2 regions of the Aquamicrobium terrae genome follow, and region 1 is predicted to be linked to the other one. Evidence: predicted binding sites of a transcription regulator. Region 1 holds the regulator's gene; the other holds the start of a gene.
What was found. Region 1 encodes LexA, which represses DNA repair genes until DNA is damaged. Its sites were predicted from a motif close to TGTTCNNNNTGTGTTCNG; they were not measured.

Region 1 (9,034 bases):
CGTGCAGGATGAAGATGCGCTCCATGGCGCGGGCCAGTACCGGATTGATCTTGTACTCCTCGCACGGCACGGCAAAGCACATGTGCAGGAAGTTGGCCGCGAAGTTCAGGTCGTTCTTCGGATACATGAACGGCTGGCCGATATGGTACTTGTAGGCCATGGCCGCGATGGTCGGCATCTTGGCGATCAGGCGCATGGAAGCCACCATGCGCTGGTGCGGGTCGGAAATGTCGGTGGAGTCGTGGTAGAAGGCCGACAGCGCGCCGACCACGCCGCACATCACCGCCATCGGGTGAGCGTCGCGGCGGAAACCGGTGAAGAACTTCGTCATCTGCTCATGCACCATGGTGTGGCGCGTGATGCGGTAGTCGAAATCCTCCTTCTGCGCCTTGGTGGGCAGATCCCCGTAAAGCAGCAGATAGCAGACTTCGAGGAAATCGCCGTGCTCGGCGAGCTGGTCGATGGGGTAGCCGCGATGCAGAAGGATGCCGGCGTCACCGTCGATGAAGGTGATCTGCGATTCGCAGCTTGCCGTGGAGGTGAAGCCAGGATCGTAGGTGAAGGCGCCGGTGGTGGAGTAGAGCGCGCCTATGTCGATGACATCCGGCCCGATCGTGCCACTTCGCACATTGAGCTCGTGAGTTTTGCCGCCAAGTTCCAGTTTCGCAGTCGATCCGGTCATTGCAAACTCCTTGTCAAGTCTCATGCCCAAGCGGCAAAAAATCATCTTGCGATGCAAAATCCAACAGCACGGGAATGTTCGAAAATGCAGCCTTTATAAGGTGCCGGGCCGGTCGGCCCGCGCGCTAATGTTGCACCGCAAAACAAGCCTTTCAATGCCATTTTTTCGTCGTTGCGAACCCTAATCGATTTGATCCTGGATGCGCGCGAGACTCTCCTCGCGTCCGAGCACCTCGAGCACGTCGAACACGCCGGGCGAGGTGCTGCGGCCGGTCAGGGCGGCCCGCAGCGGTTGCGCGATCTTGCCGAGCTTCAATCCAGAAGTTTGCGCATAGTCGCGAACCGCCGCCTCGGTCGACTGGGCATTCCACTCACCAAGGCCCTGGAATCGTTCCGCAACCGCCTTGAGCACAGCCCTGGCGTCGGCGTCCAATATGGCGACCGCCTTCTCATCGAGCTGAAGGGGGCGGCTTGCCGTCAGGTAATAGGTGTTGTCAGCCAGTTCGACCAGCGTCTTGGCGCGTTCCTTCAAGCCCGGCATGGCCTTCACCAGCCGGTCTCTGGCCGGTTCGTCGAAGCGGGACGCCAGCTCCTCGCCTTCGGGCAGATAGGGCAGGGTGGCCAGCAAGGCGTCGGTCAGCCTGGCCTCATCCATGGCGCGCATGTGCACGCCGTTCAGCGCCTCCAGCTTGGCGAAATCGAAGCGCGCCGCACCCTTGTTGACGTCCTTGATGTCAAACCAGGAGATCATCTGCTCGATGGACATCACCTCGTCGTCGCCATGGCTCCAGCCGAGGCGGGCAAGATAGTTCAGCAGCGCCTCGGGCAGATAGCCCATGGCCCGATAGGCCTCGACGCCCAGCGCGCCATGGCGCTTGGACAGTTTCGCGCCGTCCGCGCCGTGGATCAGCGGGATATGCGCCATTTTCGGCACCTGCCAGCCCATGGCGTCATAGATGACGGTCTGGCGCGCCGCATTGGTCAGATGGTCGTCGCCACGGATGATATGGGTCACCTCCATGTCGTGGTCGTCCACCACCACGGCATGCATGTAGGTGGGGTTGCTATCGGAGCGCAGGATGATGAAATCGTCGAGATCCTTGTTCGGAAAGCGCACCTCGCCCTGCACGAGGTCATGCACCACGGTTTCGCCGTCGATGGGCGCCTTGATGCGGATCGCCCCCTTGGCACCTGCGGGCGCCTCGGACGGATCGCGGTCGCGCCAGCGGCCGTCATAGCGGGGTGGGCGGCCCTCGGCGCGGGCCTTCTCGCGCATCGCCTCCAGTTCCGCCGGGGTGGCATAGCAATAGTAGGCCTTGCCCAGGCGCACCAGTTCCTCGGCCACCTCGCGGTGGCGGGCAGCGCGCTGGTATTGCGAAACGGGCTCGCCCTCCCAGGTGAGGCCGAGCCAGGTCAGCCCCTCGAGGATGGCCGCGGTGGCAGCTTCGGTGGAGCGCTCCCGGTCGGTGTCCTCGATGCGCAGCAGCATCGTGCCGCCGGCGTGTTTGGCATAGAGCCAGTTGAACAACGCGGTGCGTGCGCCGCCGATATGCAGGAAACCCGTGGGCGAGGGAGCGAAGCGGGTGACGACCTTCTCAGACATTCATTTCTCGCGCGGTGGCGAAAGCCGCCCGGCGGGCTTTCGCAGTTTGCGCGTTCATGTACCATAGGAGGTCAGGGGTGCAAGGGGAGAGCCGGTGACTTTATCGTCGGCGGGCGGCAAAGACGCGGCAAACGCGCCGCTCGATGTCAGTGAGCGCAATCTTTTTGTCTTGCAGAACATGGCCCTGGCACCGGCTCCACAGGCGCCGGAACCCTCAAGCTATTCCACGCCGGCTTATTGTGATGACCCAGCATCGGCAAGCACGCCGGTGCCGCAAGTTGCGAAGCCGCTGCTCCATGGCTTTTCGGCGCGCGGGCTCTGGCAGGCTGCGATCCAGGCCTTGGTGCTGGAGCAGGAGCGGGGCGCCTGCTTCCTTCTCGTGCCGGTTTTTCTTTCCATCGGCGTGCTTGCCTATTTTTCGCTGGCCTTCGAGCCGGACTGGACGCCGCTGCTTGGCATCATTGCTGTTCTGGGGGCACTCGCCTGGGCTGCACGGCGACGCTACCTGCTTCACCTGTGCCTGCTGGCGCTGCTGCTGTGCCTTGCCGGGCTGGCTGTTTCGAAGCTGGAAACCTGGCGCATGGGAACGCGCATGCTGGGCACGGACATTACCGTGCGGCTGACGGGGCGGGTCGTGACCGTGGAGGACATGGCCAGCGGCCGCAAGCGGCTTACCATCGATGTCCTCTCCACCGAGCGCCCGAAACTGCGCTATCAGCCGCAACGCGTGCGCACTTCCGCCCGCAAGCTGCCGGCGGACATTGGCCCCGGCTCCGAAGTGACGGGGCTTGTGCGGCTTTTGCCGCCCAGCGGCCCAATTCGGCCCGACAGCTATGACACCTCCTTTGCCAGCTATTTCGGCGGCATCGGCGCCAGCGGCTTTTTCCTGTCGGGGCCTGAACTGTCGGCTGCCGCCGGCCCGGCTTCGACCGGTGCGCGTATCGGCACGGCCATCGAGCAGGCGCGGCAATCGGTTGCCGACCGGATCAGGCACAGCATCGGCGGGCCAGAGGGCGAAATCGCGGCGGCCCTGATCGTCGGCGTGCGTGCCGGCATCCCCGAAGAAATCAACGAGGCGATGCGCAAGACCGGCATCTATCACATCATTTCCATATCCGGCCTGCACATGGCGCTGGTGGCCGGCACGGTGATGGGGTTGATGCGCGGCCTGTTCGCGCTGTTTCCGGATTTCGCCTCGCGCCATCCGGTCAAGAAATATGCCGCGCTGGCGGCCCTGTTCGCCATTGTCGCCTATCTGCTGATTTCCGGCATGGTCGTTGCGGCGGTGCGTTCCTTCATCATGCTGGCGGTGATGCTGGTGGCGCTGTTGTTCGACCGAAGCGCGCTCACCATGCGCAATCTCGCCATTTCGGCAATCGTCGTCATTCTCGTCACGCCGCATGAGGTGGTGGGCCCCAGTTTCCAAATGTCGTTTGCGGCGACGGCGGCGCTGGTGGGTGCCTATGCGGCGTGGTCGGATTACCGCGCCAGCCGGCTTTCGTCCGGCATGCCGCCCAAACGCTCGCTCCCGGGTGCGCTGGCGCATCGCTTCGCGGTCATGATGGTGGGGCTGGCCGCGACCTCGGTGGTGGCGGGCGCGGCGACGACGCTTTATGCGGCGTGGCATTTCCAGCGCGTCGCACCGCTCAGCCTCGTGGCCAATCTCGCGGTCATGCCGATCGTTTCGATCATCGTCATGCCTTTTGCGGTGTTTGCCTCGCTCGCCATGCCTTTCGGCCTGGACGGCCCGCTGCTGCAGGTGATGGGCAAGGGATTGACCGTGGTGATCGTCCTGTCCGAGCGGATCGCCGACATGTCGCCGATCGATGCGGTCGGGCTGATATCCGCCGGGTCCGTGGCACTGGCGACGGTCGCGCTGGTGATTGCGACCATGACCACCACCTGGCTGCGGCTAGCCGCGTTGCCTTTCGCTGTGGCGAGCCTGGCGATATTGGGTGGGGCGCGCGCACCCGACGTGCTGATTTCGGAGGATGCGAGGCTGGTTGCCGTCGCCATGGGAAGCGACCGGATCGCGGCCAACCGGCCGCGACCGAACGTCTTTACCATCGACAATTGGAGACGGGCGCTGGACGCCGAGACTGTGCTTCGGCCGAGGCAACTGAAGGACAAGGATATAGGCGCCCTTCTTGGGGAAATCACTGCGAGTACCGACCGTTCGGGAAAAGAGGAGGGCTTCGCATGTGCCGAAAAGCTGTGTCTGGCGCGTCATCCGTCAGGCGCGCTGGTCGTACAGGCCCCGGATATGGATACGGCGCGCCGGGCATGCGCTCATGCAAGTCTCATCGTGATCGAGGATGCCACTGCACGAAATCCGTGCCGCGACCGGCGGGTAGCCGTCGTCACGCGCCGCCAGTTGGCCCAAAAGGGCGGCGCCGAAGCGTTTTTTGTGAAGGGCGACCCTGAACTGGGCGGGCAGCCGGCCGAAGTGCGCTTTGCCATCGAAGGCAGCTATCGTCCCTGGCACGACCAGCGCCGGTATTCACGGGAGGCGAGGGGCCTGCCGCCCTACGAGCGGAAAGCATCCGGCAGCAAGATGACTGCCGTTACGGAAGAAGAACTTGGCAACGTCGCGGATAAACCTGCCGGCATGGCGGAAGACATCGGGGGAGAAGCGTTCTCCGAAGAACCGGCGGAATAGCCTCCTGGAATAGACCGGCTTCAAGCCGCCAATACCTCGGCGATAACGCCTACGGAGCCGGCCCTGGTCCGGGTTGGTGCTTGCGCACAGGAAGACCGGCACCTCTCCAACTGGTTGCCGGCAATCGGAATTCACCTCAATCGCTCGTTAGAAAAAGCATCTATCTAATTGTTAAAAAATGTTTTTCCAATAGTCCATGGATCGTCATCGAATGCATCATCATCCGACACTTCATCACCAGAACAATCCGGAAGGCGGTCCCGCTTCCCCTTAAGGCGAGGCGCAAGTTCTCAGCATTCGCCCGTCGTTTGGTTGCTGTGACCTTGTTCAGTAACGGCGGATGAGCCCGACCAGTCTGCCCTGCACCTTCACCCGGTCCGGCCCGAAAATCCGGGTTTCATAGGCCGGATTGGCGGCCTCCAGCGCGATCGATGCACCCTTGCGGCGGAAGCGCTTCAAGGTGGCTTCTTCGTCATCCACCAGCGCCACCACTATGTCGCCGGGCGTTGCCGTGTTGCCGTTACGGATGATGACGGTATCGCCGTCGAATATGCCGGCCTCGATCATCGAGTCGCCCTTGACCTCCAGCGCGTAATGCTCGCCGCCGGAGAGCATTTCCGGCGGAACGGAGATGGAGTGCGTCTTGTGCTGGATGGCGTCGATCGGCACACCGGCGGCGATCCGCCCCATGACCGGAATGGAGACCGCCGCCCCGGCATCGTCGTCATTGCTGGCCAACTGTGGCCGGCGCACGTCCTTCGGCGGTTGCCCCAGGCTGCCCTGGATGACGCTGGGCGAAAACTTCCTTGCCGTGTGGAGGCCCGGCGCGATGGAATCGGGCAGGCGCAACACTTCAAGCGCTCGCGCACGATTGGGCAGGCGGCGGATGAAACCGCGCTCTTCCAACGCGGTGATGAGCCGATGGATGCCCGACTTGGAGGCAAGATCGAGCGCGTCCTTCATTTCGTCGAATGACGGCGGAATGCCACTTTCCTTCATTCTCTCATGAATGAAGAGAAGCAGTTCATGTTGCTTGCGCGTCAGCATCGGCTCCCCCGGCAGCGGCGAATCCAGAATCGGAAAACAAACCCGGAACAAACACTATCTGTTCCATTTGTGTTCCGCAACCGTTTAAAGTTTAGTGAATGGATTCAGGGTTTATAAACCCTCGCCCCGCTGCGATCGCTTGCGGTTCAGCCGAGCATCAGCACCTGGCAGGCCTCGCCGGCGTCCGATGCGGGGGCGAAGGGCGCGCGCACGATGAGGCCGCCCGAGGCGGCCAGTACGCGCAGCATGGACGAGTCCTGCAGGTCGAAGGGCGTGGCGACGAGTTCGCCGTCCAACTCGTCGATGCGGGCGCGAACATAGTCCTGGCGGCGGTCGTTGGCGGGCATTCTGGCACCGAGCCGGGCCGTACGCATGTCCTGCCGGAACGGCCTTCCGCCGAGGCGGGCAAGCAGGGGTTTCAGGAAGAGCTGCGAGCATACGAGGCTGGCGACGGGATTTCCGGGCAGGCCGATGCACCTGATGTCGCCCATCCGGCCGAACATCAGCGGCTTTCCGGGGCGCATGGCGATCTTCCAGAAGTCGAGCGTCATGCCCTCGCCGGTCAGCACCTCGTGGACGAGGTCGTGATCGCCCACCGATGCGCCGCCGAGCGTGACGATGACGTCGGCACCGGCGGCAACGGCCTTCTTCACCAGCGCGGCGATTGCATCCCTGCTGTCGGGCGCGATGCCGAGATCGAGCACCTCGGCACCTGCGGCGCGCGCCAGGGCGGCGACACCATAGGCGTTGGAGGAAATGATCTGGCCGGGTCCGAGCGTGCTGCCGGGTGCGCGCAATTCATCTCCCGTGGCGATGATCGCGACCAGCGGCCGCTTCACCACGCAAAGGCGCGGATGATTGGCGGAAGCCGCGAGCGACAGGGAACTGGGTCCAAGCAACTGGCCCTTGTCGATCAGCAGGTCGCCTTCCACGAAATCGAGCCCGGCGCCCCGGACATTGCGGCCGGCTCTCGTTGGTTCGCGCAATTCGACCATGCCGGGCGAGACGACGGTCACGTCCTCCTGGATCACGACCGTATCGGCACCGGCAGGCAGGGGCGCTCCGGTGAAGATGCGCACGCATTCGCCGGCCCCGACCGTGCCGGGGAAGGTGCCGCCGGCCGCGACTTCGCCGATCACCGAAAGCCGGTTTCCGGCCACGCCGGCGTCTGCTCCCCGGATGGCATAACCATCCATGGCGGAGGCGTCGAAAGGCGGCTGCGTGCGCAGCGCCGCCACCGGTTCGGCCAGCACCCGGCCGTAAGCCTCGTGCAGCGCCACGCTTTCGCTGGCCGACAGGGGGCGGGCGTCCTCCAGAAGACGCTCCAGCGCCGTCTCCAGCGGAACCAGCGTCATGTCATGCACCTGACTGATAGTCGCCTGATTTCCCGCCCGTCTTGGAAACCAGCCTTATCTCGGAAATCACCATGGCACGATCCACGGCCTTGGCCATGTCGTAGATGGTGAGGCAGGCGACGGAAGCCGCTGTCAACGCTTCCATTTCGACGCCGGTCTTGCCGGTCACGCGCGCCAGAGCCTGCACCCGCAGACCGGGCAGGTCAGGATCCGCCTCGATGTCCACGGACACCTTGGTCAGAAGCAGCGGATGGCAGAGCGGGATGAGTTCATGCGCCTTCTTGGCGGCCATGATGCCTGCGATGCGGGCCGTGCCCAGCACGTCGCCCTTCCTGGCATTGCCTTCGAGGATCATGGCAAGCGTGGCGGGCTGCATGCGCACGCTGCCTTCGGCGACGGCGGTGCGCACGGTTTCGGCCTTCTCCCCGACGTCGACCATATGGGCTTCGCCCGAAGCCCCGATATGGGTGAGGCGGGACCCCGCCGCAGATGGGGTGTCGCTCACGTCGTCAATGCCTCCTCGGCGTCGAGACCGAGCAGGACACGCGTTGCCGTGGCGACGTCCTCATGCCGCATCAGGCTTTCGCCCACCAGGAACGTGCCGATGCCGCTCGCGGCCAGCCGCTTGCAGTCCTCATTGGTGAAGATGCCGCTTTCGCCGACCAGCAGCCGGTCGGACGGAACCATGGGCGCCAGCCGCTCGCAGGTTTCCAGCGTCGTCTCGAAGGTACGCAAATTGCGGTTGTTGATGCCGATGAGGCGGGAGGAGAGGCGCAGGGCCCGCTCCATCTCTTCCTCGTCATGCACCTCGATCAGCGCGTCCATGCCGAGGGAGAAGGCCGTCTCCTCCAGCGCACGCGCCATGTCGTCGTCGACGCTGGCCATGATGACGAGGATGGCATCCGCGCCCCAGGCGCGCGCCTCATGCACCTGATAGGTGTCGAACAGGAAATCCTTGCGCAGTGCCGGAAGCGATACCGCATCGCGCGCCGCGGTCAGATATTCCGGCGCGCCCTGGAAGGACGGCGCATCGGTCAGCACGGAAAGGCAGGCTGCGCCGCCTGCCTCATAGGCGCGAGCGAGGGAGGGCGGGTCGAAATCAGGCCGGATCAGCCCCCGCGAGGGACTTGCCTTCTTGATCTCGGCGATCAGCGCAAACTGGCCGTCGTGGTTGCGGGCCTCCAGCGCGGCCAGAAAGCCGCGCGGCTTTTCCAGTCCGGCGGCGCGCGCCTTGAGATCGTCCAGAGAAACCCGCGCTTTCGCGGCGGCGATCTCATCGCGTTTGTAGGCTTCGATCTTACGCAGAATATCGGACATGGCTAAGCGTTGGAAACCTCGACCAGTCTGTCAAGCACCACCATGGCGCGGCCGCTGTCGATGGCCTCTCTGGCCTTGGCGACGCCATCCGCCAGTGTCGTCACCTGATCGGCAACGACCAGGCCCGCGCCGGCATTCATCAGCACCGTATCGCGATAGGCGCCCGGCGCGCCGGACAGCACCTTGCGCAGGGCGGCCGCGTTGAACTCCGAATCGCCGCCTCGCAACGCTTCCTTGGTGTGGCGTTCAAGGCCCAGTGCCTCCGGAGTGAGGGTAAAGCTGCGAATCTCGCCGCCGGCCAGTTCCGCCACATGCGTTTCGCCGGTGGCGGTGATTTCGTCATAGCCGTCGCCATGCACCACCCAGACATGG
Region 2 (9,034 bases), 3.0 Mb from region 1:
GCGACCCTGTCGATCCCGATCTACCAGGGTGGCCGCACCTCGGCACTGGTGCGGCAGTCCAAGGAACGGCTCGGCCAGGCTCGCATCGAGGTCGACGTCAGCCGCGACCAGGTTCGTCAGGCCGTCACCGCCGCGTGGACGGCCTATGCTGCGGCTCAGGAGGCCGTGGTTGCGAACCGTGCGCTGGTCAGCGCTGCCCAGCTTGCGTTGAACGGCGTGATCGAGGAGCGCAATGTCGGCCAGCGCACCACGCTGGAAGTTCTCGATTCGCAGCGCGACGTCATCACCGCCAAGATCAATCTGGCCAGCGCCGAGCGCGATGTCGTTCTGGCGAGCTACGCCATTCTTCAGGCGATGGGTCGTCTTTCGGTCGATCGCCTCGGCCTGCAGGTGGCGAAGTACAAGCCGGAAGAGCACTACAACGCGGTCAAGGACAAATGGTATGGCCTGCGCACGCCGGATGGCCGCTGAGCCGGCGGCCTTTTGAGACAAGACCGGAAAGGCGCTTCGGCGCCTTTTTTGTTGTGCCGCCCGTTCCGAGATTCCGGCATGGATTTCCGACACTCTCTATTTGCTGAGCCTATTGCGAGGTCGGGATGACGTGGAAAAAATCTCCCCGTCATACCGGCCAAGGGAGCGATAGCGAGCGCGAGCCGGGAGCCATGCCGCAACCTTGCCGTTGAGAGCGTTCATCGGCAAGTCGGCTTTTCCGAACGCAAGGCGGTTCGCGCCTGTGCTGCGGAATACTTCTAATCTGTTGAAATGAAGTGCGCTTCACGTTTGGGGATTCTCGCATGGCGCAGGGTCCGCTACGCTGTAAGCGTATGATTCGGATGCTGCCGGCGGTGTATGGCGGCACCGAGGGCTGACCAGGACAGCGAAATCACAGGGGCGGCGGACGTGACGATGGCGACGGCAAGCAGTGTGCAGCGCGAACCCTCCATGGAAGAGATCCTGGCGTCGATCCGCCGGATCATCGAGGATAGCGATTCCGGCCGCAAGCCCACCGAGGCTTTTGGCGAAACCGGAACCGAAGCCGAGACGGCGGAAGGCCCGGAACCGACCGTGGTCGATGTATTCCGCAGCGAACTTCGATCCGGAACGGAAGACGCTCCGGTGAAACCTTCCGTGACGGAGCCGTTGGGCACAGCCAGTACCGCGCCCGGGGCCGCCCTTTCGCTTGCGGCCAACTCGCCCGAGGAAAAGTCGAAGGAAAGCGTTTCTCCGGCTTCGGCAAGCGCGCCGGCATTTACCCGGATCGATTTCACCCGGCCCGATTCGACTCGTCCAGCCGCCGAGCAGACGGCCAGGCCGCTGCGGACGCCGGACGATTGGCACGTGCCGGTCGAAGTCGCCGAGGCGGAGCCTGCCGAAACGAAGGCGCAGGCCGATCAGGCGATGGCTCTGGCGGCCGCCATGCCTTCGCGATCCGCCGCCGCTTCCACGGAACGCACGGCGGGGGAGACCGCTTCGCCCGACATCCCCGCAGCCATGCATGACCCGGCAACTGCCGGCGAGGCGACTGATGCCGCCGCGGCGCGGCCCACCCTGGTTTCGGAGAAGACCAGCCGCCAGGTGGCGGCAGCTTTCGAGGAACTTTCGGAAGCCTTTGCGGCCCGCAGCAAGAAATCGCTGGATGAGATGGCCGAGGAAATGCTGCGGCCGATGCTGCAGGAATGGCTCGACAACAATCTTCCGACACTTGTCGAGCGTCTGGTGCGCGAAGAGATCGAGCGCGTGGCCCGCGGCACGTGAAATTGGGGCGGGCAGCATGCTCGCGCCCGCCAAATCCATTTCGGTTATGATTTCAGCTAGATAGGCGATCTTTCCGACTCAAGGCGCGAACGACTTGAATCACTTTTTCAAGTCGCGCCTGTGGCAAGTCGGGCTTGCAGCCTCAATCGTTCACCCGCCGCATCAAGGCCATGGCGCCGAACGGCGCGCGCACCTTGCCCTCGGTGATGAAATAGACGAACACGTCGCGCGGCTGGACCGGCGCCGGGGTCGATGGATCGGCCAGGGGCAGGTCGGCCGGAACCTTTCCCTCGGCCCATGTCCGGGCGCGGGCGGCCCATTCGTCCAGTGCCTTGGGCGTGTAGCAGTCTGGGTTGTCGTCGCTGCCGGTTTGCAGGCGGGCATAGACGAAATCGCCGGTGATATCGGCAATGGCCGGATATTTGGCATGGTCGGCATAGACGATGGCCGCGCCATATTTCCGCGCCAGGGCCACGAATTCCGGCGTGGCGAAACTGTCATGCCGCACTTCCAGCGCATGACGGAGTTTCACCCCGTCCTGGCTTTCCGGCAGCAGTTTCAGGAAGGCCTCGAAATCTTGCGGATCGAATTTCTTGGTGGGCGCGAACTGCCACAGGATCGGGCCGAGCTTTTCGCCCAATGCCGCGACGCCGGAGCCGAGGAAGCGCGTCATCGATTCCCCGGCCTCGCCCAGGACACGGCGGTTGGTGACGAAGCGGTTGCCTTTCAGCGAATAGACGAAGCCGTCAGGCGCTTCCGTCGCCCATTTGACGAAGGTGGGCTCCTTGAAGGAGGAGTAATAGGTGCCGTTGACCTCGATCGTCGGCACCTGCCGCGTCGCATAGTTGAGCTGCTTGGCCTTGGCCAGCTTGTCGGGATAGAAGGATTTGTCCCACGGTTCGAAGGTCCAGCCGCCCATGCCGGCACGGATCTTTCCTGACTTGGCCATCTGTCGCTCCTCGGGAGTGTCATCGGAAAATGTGGCGGGCGGAGTATTCCATTCCGGCATCTATGGCGCAAACCATGTCGTTTTCTCTGCTGACAGTTGTCACCATGCCACGGAAGGGGGGTAATCTCTTGTCGAACAGGAAGTGTCGACCAGATATATGACTTCTTTCATCCACAGGCGGTTCCACCGCCCGGCGGCAGGTGCGGTGAATGGACGACACGACGGTCAGGATGACGCTGACGCTGATCGGGCCGGGCACGCTGGCCGTCTTCGGCTGTGTGTTTGCCGCCGCCTGGGCCATCGACCGCAAGCGACCCTATCTGCTTCTGCTTGCGGGTGCCTGTGCCCTGTTTGTGGTCGGGGCCTGTGTCCAGATTGTCTATTGGCCGCGCACCCCCGGCGCCAATGCGCTGGTATCCTGCATCTTCTACACGTCGGCGGTGCTGCTGACCGCCGAAGGTCTTCTCAAGCGCTCCGGCCGGCGGCTCGGCCTTGGCTGGGGCCTTGCGGCAGGTGCCGTGATCGTCGGGCTGGTCTGGTATTTCTACTATGTGGACCGCAACCTGCTGGCGCGCGTCTACGTGATGAATTTCGGCTATGGCCTGATCTTGCTGTGGGCCACGGTGCGCCTGCGCCACCTTTGGCGAGCGCGTTTCGTGGACAGGGCGCTGTTTGTCGTCTTGCTCGCCTTTTCGGCGCAGTTCTTCGTCCGCACGATGTTGACCATCGGTTTCGAAGCGCCTCCGCTTGGGGCGAGGGCCTTCGGACAGGCCCTTTTCTGGCAGACGTTGCAGCTTTCCATGGCGGTCCTCGGCTCCGCCCTGGCGGTGGCGATCCTGGCGGTGGCAATCCTGGCGGCGGCGGTCATGGATGTCATCGACGACCTGCGCCGTGAGCGCGACAGCGACCGCCTGACGGGCGTTTTCAATCGGCGCGGGTTTGACGAACGGGCGAAAGCCATTTTCGCCGGGGAGTGGCAGCGCCCGCTGTCGCTGGTCCTGTGCGACATCGACCATTTCAAGCGCATCAACGACACTTTTGGCCATGGTGCCGGGGATGCGGTCCTGAACCTGTTTGGCGCCTTGCTCGCGGAAGCGGCCGGCCCGGGCAATCCGGTCGGCCGTATCGGTGGCGAGGAATTCGCCATCCTGCTCCATGGTCAGACAAGTGCGGACGCCATGCGCTGGGTGGAACTGCTGCGCGCCGCCATCGGCGAGGCGAGTTTCGGCGAGATGGACGGCAAAATGCAGGTTACGGCCAGCTTCGGTATCGCCGAGGCAATGGAGCGGGATACGCTGTCCACGCTGACCAAGCGCGCCGATGCCCGGCTCTATCGCGCCAAGCAGGGAGGCCGCAACCGTGCGGTGGCTTTCGAAGGTACGCCGATCATCGCGCCGCTACAGCCCGATGATGCGGAACGGCCGCACAGCCCTCGCGCGTGGCTCGGCAGACAGTGATCGTCTGCCTCGGGAACCGACAATGAGAGCCGATAAAGCCTATTCGGCAGCCACCTGCTTCCCGCCGGGACGGCGCTCCAGCAACTCCTTCAGGAACTGGCCGGTATAGCTGCGCGGCTCGGCCACGATGTCCTCCGGCGTACCGGTGGCGACCAGTTCGCCGCCGCCGTCGCCGCCTTCGGGACCGAGGTCGAGCACCCAGTCGGCGGTCTTGATGACCTCCAGATTGTGCTCGATCACGACGACCGTGTTGCCCTGCTCGACCAGTTCCTGCAGCACTTCGAGCAGCTTGGCCACGTCGTGGAAGTGCAGGCCGGTGGTCGGCTCGTCGAGAATGTAGAGCGTCTTGCCGGTCGCCCTGCGCGACAGTTCCTTGGCCAGCTTGATGCGCTGGGCCTCGCCTCCCGACAATGTCGTCGCCTGCTGTCCGATATGGATGTAGCCAAGGCCGACATCCTTGAGCGTCTGCAACTTGTCGCGCACCGCCGGCACCGCCGAGAAGAATTCGACGCCTTCCTCAACCGTCATGTCGAGCACGTCGGCGATCGACTTGCCCTTGAAGGTCACGTCGAGCGTTTCGCGATTATAGCGCTTGCCGTGGCAGACGTCGCAGGTGACGTAGACGTCCGGCAGGAAGTGCATCTCGATCTTGATGACGCCGTCGCCCTGGCACGCCTCGCAGCGCCCGCCCTTGACGTTGAAGGAGAAGCGGCCCGGCTGGTAGCCGCGCGCCTTGGCTTCCGGCAGGCCGGCGAACCAGTCGCGGATCGGCGTGAAGGCGCCCGTATAGGTCGCCGGATTGGAGCGGGGCGTGCGGCCGATGGGGCTCTGGTCGATGTCGATGACCTTGTCGAGGAATTCCAGCCCCTCGATGCGGTCGTGCTCCGCCGGGTGCTCTCTGCTGCCCATGATCCGGCGCGAGGCGGCCTTGAACAGCGTCTCGATCAGGAATGTGGACTTGCCGCCGCCCGAGACGCCGGTGACGCAGCTGAAGGTGCCGAGCGGGATTTCCGCCGTCACGTTCTTGAGGTTGTTGCCGCGTGCGCCCACCACCTTGATGCGCTTGCCCTTCTTGCCGGGCCGGCGCTCGCTCGGCGTCGCGATCTCCAACTCGCCGGACAGATATTTGCCGGTGATCGAATTCGGATTGGCCATGACCTCGCGCGGCGTGCCCTGTGCGATCACGCGGCCGCCATGCACGCCGGCGGCCGGGCCGATATCGACCACGTAGTCGGCATGCAGGATGGCGTCCTCGTCGTGCTCGACCACGATCACCGTGTTGCCGAGGTCGCGCAGATGCTTGAGCGTGTCGAGCAGGCGGGTGTTGTCGCGCTGGTGCAGGCCGATGGACGGCTCATCCAGCACGTAGAGCACGCCGGTGAGGCCGGAGCCGATCTGGCTGGCCAGGCGGATGCGCTGGCTCTCGCCGCCGGACAGCGTGCCGGAATTGCGCGACAGCGTCAGGTAATCGAGGCCGACATCGTTGAGAAAGCGCAGCCGCTCGCGGATTTCCTTGAGGATGCGCACCGCGATTTCGTTCTGCTTGTCGTTGAGCTGGCCGGGCAGCTTGTTGAACCAGGTGTCCGCCTTGCGGATCGAAAGCTCTGTCACTTCGCCGATATGCTTGCCGGCGATCTTCACCGCCAGCGCTTCCGGCTTGAGGCGGTAGCCGTTGCAGGCGGGGCAGGGGGTAGCCGACATGAAGCGCTCGATCTCCTCGCGCATCCAGGCCGATTCCGTCTCCTTCCAGCGCCGCTCGAGATTGGGGATCACGCCCTCGAAGGTCTTGGTCGTCTGGTAGGAGCGCAGCCCGTCGTCGTAGTTGAACGTCACCTCGCGCTTGCCGGTGCCGTGCAATATGGCATCGCGCGCCTCGTCGGACAGGTCCTTGAACTTGTCGCCAAGCTTGAAGCCGTAGACCTTGCCGAGCGCTTCCAGCGTCTGCGCGTAATAGGGCGAGGTGGACTTCGCCCATGGCGCCACGGCGCCGTTGCGCAGCGAGACATTGTCGTCCGGGACCACCAGGTTCGGATCGATGGCGCGCTGGTTGCCCAGCCCGTCGCAGGTCGGGCAGGCGCCGAACGGATTGTTGAATGAGAACAGGCGCGGCTCGATCTCCGGAATGGTGAAGCCGGACACCGGGCAGGCGAACTTTTCCGAGAACAGGATGCGCTCATGCGTGTCGTTGAGCGACTTGTTGGCAGCACCGCCACCGGCCGTCTCCTCCGGCGGCAGCGGCTTGTCGGCGAACTCGGCCACGGCCAGCCCGTCGGCCAACCTCAGGGCCGTTTCCATGGAGTCGGCCAGGCGGGTGGCGAGGTCCGGCCGCACCACGATGCGGTCGACCACCACGTCGATGTCATGCTTGTACTTCTTGTCCAGCGCCGGCACGTCGGCGATCTCGTAGAAAGTGCCGTCGACCTTGACGCGCTGGAAACCCTTCTTCTGAAGCTCCAGCAGCTCCTTGCGGTATTCGCCCTTGCGGCCGCGCACAATGGGCGCCAGCAGGTAAAGCCGCGTACCTTCCTCAAGCGCCAGCACCCGGTCCACCATCTGGGACACGGTCTGGCTCTCGATAGGCAGGCCGGTGGCCGGCGAATAGGGTACGCCGACGCGCGCGAACAAAAGGCGCATATAGTCGTAGATCTCGGTGACGGTGCCGACCGTCGAGCGTGGATTCTTCGAGGTGGTCTTCTGCTCGATGGAAATGGCGGGCGACAGGCCGTCGATCTGGTCGACGTCCGGCTTCTGCATCATCTCCAGGAACTGCCGGGCATAGGCCGACAGGCTCTCGACATAGCGGCGCTGGCCCTCGGCATAGATGGTGTCGAAGGCGAGCGAGGATTTGCCCGAGCCCGACAGGCCCGTCATCACCACCAGGGAGTCGCGGGGCAGGTCGAGGTCGACATTCTTGAGATTGTGTTCGCGCGCGCCGCGAATGGAAATGAACTTGTGGTCGGCCATGGCCGTTCCGCCGCCTCGATCTGAAATGTTTCGGAATGGCGGGCTTCCCCGGCCTTCCGCCAATATAGGTCGTCCCGGCGCGGTTTCGAGAGAGGCCGCGACTTTCCACGCAGCGTTTAAGCGCCTTTCGCCAGGACAGGCAAGCAGAAAGAACAAAAAACGAACAGGCTCCTGACAAAATCCGGGTGCCGCCTGTTACAAAGATCACATTTTGCTCAAGTCCGCTTTGGACTGTTGACGGAACGCGGTGGAGACGCCAGATTTTCCAAGTACGGAAGCCGATCGCCTCAAGAGGCTGATCTTCGCGAGGCGCATGGCATCTGCGAGACGCCGCAGAATGGATGATGCGCGTGCGGATGAAGTGCTTTCGGACCCTATGGTGAAACGGACAGAAGGAGAGAGGTATGACCCCACCGGACAGTCCCGAAGGGCTCCGCGCCTGACCGGAGCCGCGATCGGCAGCTTTTCGGCCGGAAATTTCCGCGAAACGAAAGCGTCCCGATCGTTCCCCCTACAATCAGAGACTTTTGTCGGATCGTCGGCTGAACGCCGCGAAGCATCCGAAATTCAAAGCCGGTAAACCACTCCCGGCATCTTGGGTTGAGCCCATCAAAAGCCCCGTCCGCAGCAAACGCAGCGGCGGGGCTCATTGCTTGATGGAGCACTTGAGAAAGGGCGCGCCGGATCGAAGGGCAACATGCCCAGTTCAGCGCTTGGGTGGCCGCAACGAGCCGACGCCGATATCGAAGGTGAGCTTGCCGGAGACTTTCACGTCGAAATCTCCGACCTTGAAATGCCCGAACTGGCCGGACCGGGGCTGGTCATCGGGTTCCGGCGGCAAGGGCGTCACGATGCTGTAGCCGCCGTCCACGCCGGGCAGGCCGCTTTGGGCCGGCGCCGAAGGGGTCGAGGCCCCGGCTTTGGCCCCGGCCATCGCCGCCCCGCAGGAAAGGGCGAGGGACAGCGCAGCGCAGATGGCCATGTGCAACGGTTTCATGGCGCCACTATAGGCGCCCGCGCCTGCCGACGCCAGTTCACGCCGGGGAAAAGGGTCGGCGGCGATGTCATGTTTCCCTTGACTTTGGCGTGAGAATTTAGAACATAAGAGGAACAAAAAAACCTTTTGGGGAAACAGGTGCGGCACGCGGGCCAAACGGCGCGGCAGACTGTAAGGTGCATCAGACTTCCAATTTAGGACGAGCGTGGAGACAGCGTCATGGCGGGCAGCGTCAATAAGGTCATTCTGGTCGGCAATCTGGGAGCAGACCCTGAAATCCGGCGGCTGAACTCCGGCGATCCGGTCGTCAACCTGCGCATCGCCACCTCTGAAACCTGGCGTGACAAGATGTCGGGCGAACGCAAGGAAAAGACCGAGTGGCACAATGTCGTGATCTTCAACGACAATCTCGCCAAGGTGGCCGAGCAATATCTGAAGAAGGGCATGAAGGTCTATATCGAGGGCCAGCTCCAGACCCGCAAATGGCAGGACCAGACCGGGCAGGACCGCTACACCACCGAGGTGGTGCTGCAGAAATTCCGTGGCGAGTTGCAGATGCTCGACGCTCGTGGCCAGGGTGAAGGCGGCGGACAGGTCGGCTATGAGCGCGGCGGTTATTCCGGCGGTGGCGGTGGTGGACGCGGGTCCGACTTCGGCCAGTCCGGCCCGGGCGATTTCGGCGGTTCGCGCGGCGGCGGTGGCGGCGGTGGCCGCGACCTCGACGACGAAATTCCGTTCTGAGCCTGGCGCCCGGCGCGTTCGTCTACGGAAGGCGGGCCGGGCGAAACCGCGCTTTTCGGCAGGTTGAGCGATACCGGACTGGAGGCAGCGCCGCATGGACGTGCGGCGCTGTTTTTGCATCCGAACTATGATTGCCGTCTGTTTTCAGCAGCTTGTCACTTCGTGCAGTGC

Region 2: uvrA (excinuclease ABC subunit UvrA) is a predicted target of LexA. The motif match lies at 7,274-7,291, and genes of this name have one in related genera.

The regions. Positions count from the first base shown of each region.
Region 1 is NZ_JBRKLZ010000001.1:356,822-365,855, reverse strand. Features, by position in the region: gene gltA (citrate synthase) at 1-682, opposite strand, end outside; gene gltX (glutamate--tRNA ligase) at 863-2,284, opposite strand; gene ACVCNR_RS01950 (ComEC/Rec2 family competence protein) at 2,553-4,943, shown strand; gene lexA (transcriptional repressor LexA) at 5,271-5,990, opposite strand; gene ACVCNR_RS01940 (molybdopterin molybdotransferase MoeA) at 6,137-7,345, opposite strand; gene moaC (cyclic pyranopterin monophosphate synthase MoaC) at 7,347-7,850, opposite strand; gene trpC (indole-3-glycerol phosphate synthase TrpC) at 7,847-8,662, opposite strand; gene trpD (anthranilate phosphoribosyltransferase) at 8,665-9,034, opposite strand, start outside.
Region 2 is NZ_JBRKLZ010000001.1:3,376,220-3,385,253, forward strand. Features, by position in the region: gene ACVCNR_RS16670 (TolC family outer membrane protein) at 1-471, shown strand, start outside; gene ACVCNR_RS16675 (PopZ family protein) at 907-1,755, shown strand; gene ACVCNR_RS16680 (DUF72 domain-containing protein) at 1,898-2,704, opposite strand; gene ACVCNR_RS16685 (GGDEF domain-containing protein) at 2,914-4,161, shown strand; gene uvrA (excinuclease ABC subunit UvrA) at 4,201-7,125, opposite strand; gene ACVCNR_RS16695 (hypothetical protein) at 7,832-8,107, opposite strand; gene ssb (single-stranded DNA-binding protein) at 8,342-8,863, shown strand.